DNA from 2 places in the Bacteroides nordii genome. Region 2 is predicted to be linked to the other one. Evidence: riboswitches for the same ligand, from Rfam matches in the RefSeq annotation. Region 2 holds a riboswitch; the other holds the start of a gene.

Region 1 (3,213 bases), 1.7 Mb from region 2:
TTCAAAGATATCTTTCACACCATTTTTATTAAAATCAATCCATCCTTTTTTATAGATTGATTTGGAGGACGACTGTGCAGAAACAACTGAAACGCACTGCCCAGTCCAAGCAATGCATACTAAAAGAAGTAATTTTTTCATATTTATTATATAAGAGTTTGACCGCCTGCAAGACGGATAGGCTGCAAATATAATAATTAATTCCAATTCACCTATAATCAAGATATTACATTTTGTGTGCGCCCACACATGTTATAAAACAATAAACGGTGAACAAACTGTGTTATCCACAGTTGTTCACCGTCCATGATTTATCGTTCACTATCTATTTAGTTCCCCTGATGTACAGTAAGTTGCGGGAATGGAAAATTGATACCCTTTTCATTGAAGGTATTGTAAATAGCCTTATTGATATCAAAGTAAACGCCCCAATAATCAGAGGTTTTCACCCATACACGGATCACAATATTGACACTGCTTGCATCCAGTGCATGAAGAGCTATAAAAGGCTCCGGAGTATCCAGTATACGATTATCGGCAGCCAGTACTTCACGTACCACACGGTCTACTTTATCATAATCTTCACCATAATCCACACCAACGACCCACTCCACACGACGGGTTTCCTGCGTATTATAATTCGTCACTACACCACTGCTCAACGCACCATTCGGTACGTAAACCAATTTATTATCTCCCGTAGTCAGAATGGTATGGAATATCTGTATTTCTCTTACTGTACCCGAGAAGTTCTGACTCTCAATCCAGTCACCTACCTTATAGGGTTTAAACAATAAAATCACCAGTCCCCCTGCAAAGTTCTGAAGATTACCGGATAATGCCATACCAATAGCCACACCGGCAGAGGCCAGTAACGCTGCAAATGAGGTAGTCTCCACACCCAATGCACCAACGACTGAAATAATCAAAAGTATCGTCAACAAAATATTTACAAGACTCTTGACAAATGTCTTGATGCTCACATCTACATGCCGCTTGTCCATCATCCGGGCAGCCAATTTGTTCAGCATCGATACAAGGAAGCGTCCTACGATAAAAACAAGCACCGCTTTCAGGATACTTCCACCGGCACGTACACCTGCGTCTATAAGTTGTTGGGTTATAAGAGATATTTTGTCAAGACCTTCAGCATTAGCAATAGCCTGGTCCAGATTGTCGGCGGCAACCTGCAGAGAATCAGTTACAGCCTGAGTAATTTGTAATAATAGCATAATTAGTTTTTTGTTTTGAGTAAATAATTTGAGTCTGTTAATTCAATCATAACAAGTTACAAAGTTACTTTGTTTTAAGTAAATATAAAAGTTTTTTTTGCTTTCCTCATCCGAAAGCGCTAATTTTGCCAACGATTTCACAATACAGGGGTGCCTTAACATGACGGGCTGAGAACATACCCATAGAACCTGAACCGGGTAATGCCGGCGTAGAGAACGAATAAATTACACAATGAAAAAGAATCTATCAGCTGTTGCCTTTCTAATGGCAGCCAGCATCAACATCTTTGCACAAACAAGCGCCAAAGATAGTTTGAGAGTAGTCAACCTGCAAGAGGTGCAGATAGTATCCACCCGTGCCACTTCTAAAACTCCGGTGGCATACAGCAATATTTCTAAAAAGGAGATCCGAAAACAGAACTTCGGACTTGACCTGCCTTTTCTGTTAACGACCACCCCATCGGTACTTACCACCTCGGATGCCGGAAGCGGAGTAGGCTATACCAGTATTCGTGTGCGCGGTACAGACGCCACGCGTATCAATATTACAGCCAACGGCATTCCAATGAACGATGCAGAGAGCCATTCCATCTTTTGGGTGAATACTCCCGACCTGGCTTCTTCACTCGAAGATATGCAAATCCAGCGTGGAGCAGGTACGTCGACTAATGGTGCCGGAGCATTTGGCGCAAGTATCAATCTGCGTACAGCAGGCATTCCTTCCAAAGCATACGCTGAGGTTTCCGGTTCTTACGGATCATTCAATACGCATAAGGAGACGGTTAGCGTAGGTTCCGGGTTGATAGGCAATCATTGGGCCTTTGATGCACGCGTATCGAATATACAGAGTGACGGATATCGCGACCGTGCCACATCAGATTTGAAGTCGTACTTCCTGCAAGGAGGATATTACGGTGAAAATACGACCCTGAAGTTTATCACTTTTGGCGGCAAAGAGAAAACCTATCATGCCTGGGACGGTATCAGCCGGAAACAATTGGAGACTGACCGTACCTATAACCCAAACGGAGCCATCAAAGACGACAACCTGAACAAAGGAAACACCATAGGATTTTATGACGACCAGACGGATAATTATAATCAGACGAACTATCAGTTAATATTCAATCACCTGTTTTCTTCCGAATGGAATCTGAACATTGCCCTGCATTACACAGATGGTTTCGGATATTACCAGGAGTATAAGAACGGACGTACACTGGAAGAGTACGGACTAAAACCATTCTACCTCCCCGGAAACACAGAAGCGCAAACGAAGACCAATCTGGTACGCCAAAAGCTCGTAGACAGCGGCTTTGGCGGCGGCGTATTTTCTGTTGATTATAAAAACGAGAAGTTAAATGCCTCTCTGGGTGGAGGCTTGAATCGTTATAGCAACGATCATTATGGCAAAGTGATCTGGGTAAAGAATTATACTGAAGCGCTGAATCCGGATCATGAATACTATCGCAACAATGGTAGTAAGACAGACGGAAACATCTATGTCAAAGCCAATTATCAAATAGCCGGAGGATTGCATGCTTATGCTGACCTGCAATATCGCTACATCAATTACAAGATAACGGGAGACAATGATAAATGGGATTGGACTGCAGAACCCGGACATCTCCAACGCCTGAACGTAAACGAGCACTTCAGTTTCTTCAATCCTAAAGCCGGCTTATTCTGGCAATTCAACCCATACCACAGCGCTTACGCTTCTTTTGCTGTAGCCCAGAAAGAGCCTACACGTAATAACTATACCGACGGACTATTCGAAAAACTTCCCCGTCCGGAAAAAATGTTAGATTATGAATTAGGATATACTTTCCGCAACAGTTGGTTCACTGCCGGAGTGAACCTGTATTATATGGACTATACCGACCAACTGGTACTAAATGGAAAAGTAAACGATATCGGTGAGGCAATGGCAGAAAATGTCAAAGACAGCTACCGCATGGGAGTAGAGCTCTCTTTAGGC
Region 2 (3,213 bases):
TAGATGTACACAGGAAATACAGATAAATACCAAAACAAAAAAAGAAATATATAAGAGAACAAGAACATTTGATACCGATGGAACAATTCAGAGTGATTCACTGAAATATACCGATGGCAGACTGGTATTGAGCAGCTACAATCGTCAGGGAAAACTAATAGAAGAAAAGGAGTACAATAAAGATGTCATGCTTTCGTCCACAATGCATCAATATGACAGTAAAGGAAATGAAATAAAATCACAATATGTATTGCCGCTCCCTAAAAATCCGCTACCGACACAAATCAGTTCACAGACAGATGTATATGAATATGATAAATACGGTTATCTGGCAAAAATCATTTCTACACAAATACTGGTAAACAACGAAAAAAGAGTCTGCTCACAGTATTTCGTGTATGATGAATTTGGGAACCAGATAGATAGCAACATGTATTATGAATACGATCAGGCCGGACGATGGATACGGAAAACAGCAAAGGGAAATCCGGAGATAACGGAACAAATAATAATTAAATAGAACAAACAGATAGATTTTTGATTGTCTCTATAAACATTTATGGGTTTTCGTATGTTAATAGTGTATAGTTAATAACCAAACATTATGAATACATTATTAATGTCTTTAATATTTATAACCATGACTTACGAGATGCCTAAACTTCCGTACGCTAATAATGCGCTGGAACCTGTAATCAGTCAGCAAACTATAGATTTTCATTATGGTAAACATCTGCAAACCTACGTAAATAATCTCAATAGCCTTGTTCCGGGAACCGAGTTCGAAGGTAAGACCGTAGAAGAGATCGTAGCAAAAGCGCCGGATGGTGCCATTTTCAATAATGCCGGACAGGTACTGAATCATACACTCTACTTTTTACAATTTGCAGGAAAGCCTTCAAAGAAAGAACCTTCCGATAAATTGGCAGAAGCCATCAAACGTGACTTTGGTAGCTTTGAAAACTTTAAAAAAGAATTCAATGCAGCTGCAGTTGGATTGTTCGGTTCAGGTTGGGCCTGGTTGTCAGTAGACAAAAATGGCAAACTGCACATCACTAAAGAAGCCAACGGAAGCAACCCGGTACGTGCCGGACTGAAACCGATTTTAGGCTTTGACGTGTGGGAACATTCCTACTATCTGGATTATCAGAACCGTCGTGCAGATCATGTAAATGCCCTTTGGGACATTATCGATTGGGAAGTAGTTGACAAACGAATGTAATAAACCCCTCAACATTGTAAAAAAGACTGTCACTCAATATTGAGTGACAGTCTTTTTTTTAGATTCAGCCTATAAACGCGAAGTTATCAAAAAAGTAACTACAAGCTTTCTGAAAGAAAAGATGTGAGATGGAATATAAATATTCGCCCTTATATAACCAGCTGATTTTCAAGAAATAAGATTCTCTTATATAAAGACAGACAAGAGTGTACACTTATCCGAATATGAATTGTACACTTTTACCATCCTATATTGTACGCTTTTGATATACTAAAGTGTACAATATAGAATGGCATATCCAAAGCGTTAAAAACAGCATTAACAATATTAACAAATTACACATTTGCCGGATGAATCTTTTTTATACATCCATTAAAAATAATCCTCCGTTTTGCCGTTTTTCTGCATCTTTTTCATTTACTTTGCCCCTGTAAAAACAAAGGGGTGCCCTATAAGGGGCTGAGATTATACCCTGGAACCTGATGCAGTTAGCACTGACGTAGGGATTGTGTTACTTTTATCGCCTCCACCATTAGCACTCTCTTTGTATTTACTTTCATTATAATTTTAATTCTGTAGCAATGAAAGTACAAGTTAACAACAAAGAAGTAAAAATCACCGATGCTTCTACCATCACCCAACTGACCGAACAGTTGGAACTTCCTTCGCAAGGCATTGCCATCGCGGTAAACAATAAAATGATTCCACGCACAGAGTGGGATAAATTTGTACTGCATGAGAGTGACAATCTGGTTATTATTAAAGCAGCTTGCGGAGGATAAAAAATGATCAATCTACAATTTATTACCCACCGGACAGAAAAGTATTCGTATCTGGACTCGGCACGTATGGCACTCGAAGGCGGATGCAAATGGATACAACTACGAATGAAAGAGGCCCCGCTTGAAGAGGTAGAAGCCGTTGCCCTGCAATTGCAACAAATGTGCCGGGAATACGAGTCCATCCTAATATTGGATGACCATGTAGAACTGGCAATTAAGTTAGAAGTAGACGGAGTACATCTGGGTAAAATGGATATGCCAGTAGCAGAAGCCCGCCAACGAATGGGAGAGCAATTCATCATCGGAGGAACAGCTAATACCTTTGAAGATGTGAAAATGCTATATGAGGCAGGAGTTGATTATGTAGGGATAGGTCCCTTCCGCTTTACTACAACTAAAAAGAATCTGAGTCCTGTGTTAGGGCTGGAAGGATACACATCCATTCTTTCACAGATGGAAAAAGAAGATATCACGCTGCCGGTAGTTGCCATCGGAGGAATTACTTTCGAAGATATCCCCGACATTATGAAAACCGGAGTAAATGCTATCGCCCTTTCCGGTACCATCTTGCGGGCAGAAAATCCGATAGAGGAAACCAACCGTATTCTATCAATTAACTTCTAAAAAAGATTCCTCTCGATAATTCATAAATTATAATTCACAAATCACAGATATGGAAAAACTTATTATTGCGGGACGTGAGTTCAACTCCCGTATTTTCTTAGGAACAGGCAAATTCAACTCTAATGAACTGATGGAACAATCTCTTCTGGCATCGGGCACTGAAATGGTGACAGTAGCTATGAAACGTATTGATATGGATAACAAAGAAGATGACATGCTGAAACATATCATCCATCCGCATATTCAGTTATTGCCCAATACGTCGGGAGTAAGAAATGCCGAAGAGGCTATATTTGCCGCACAAATGGCACGTGAAGCATTCGGTACAAACTGGCTGAAACTCGAAATTCATCCCGACCCACGTTATCTCCTTCCCGATTCTGTAGAAACCCTGAAGGCAACTGAAGAATTAGTGAAATTAGGCTTTGTTGTACTCCCCTATTGCCAAGCCGACCCTGTGCTTTGTAAACAACTGGAAGAAGCCGGTGCTGCAACAGTAATGCCACTGGGTGCTCCTATCGGAACAAACAAGGGGTTGCAAACGAAAGAATTCCTGAAAATTATCATCGAACAAGCCAATATCCC

Evidence for each region. Region 2 has a riboswitch for thiamine pyrophosphate ahead of thiS (sulfur carrier protein ThiS). Riboswitches for the same ligand answer to the same signal wherever they lie in the genome.
Region 1: it holds a riboswitch for thiamine pyrophosphate, as region 2 does, so the genes downstream of both, K8P02_RS21680 (TonB-dependent receptor) here and thiS (sulfur carrier protein ThiS) in region 2, are expected to answer to the same signal.

The regions. Positions count from the first base shown of each region.
Region 1 is NZ_CP082886.1:5,654,241-5,657,453, reverse strand. Features, by position in the region: gene K8P02_RS21690 (glycoside hydrolase family 3 N-terminal domain-containing protein) at 1-141, opposite strand, end outside; gene K8P02_RS21685 (mechanosensitive ion channel family protein) at 330-1,232, opposite strand; TPP riboswitch at 1,369-1,467, shown strand; gene K8P02_RS21680 (TonB-dependent receptor) at 1,465-3,213, shown strand, end outside.
Region 2 is NZ_CP082886.1:1,690,602-1,693,814, reverse strand. Features, by position in the region: gene K8P02_RS06555 (hypothetical protein) at 1-520, shown strand, start outside; gene K8P02_RS06550 (superoxide dismutase) at 605-1,222, shown strand; TPP riboswitch at 1,653-1,745, shown strand; gene thiS (sulfur carrier protein ThiS) at 1,804-2,004, shown strand; gene K8P02_RS06540 (thiamine phosphate synthase) at 2,008-2,628, shown strand; gene K8P02_RS06535 (thiazole synthase) at 2,678-3,213, shown strand, end outside.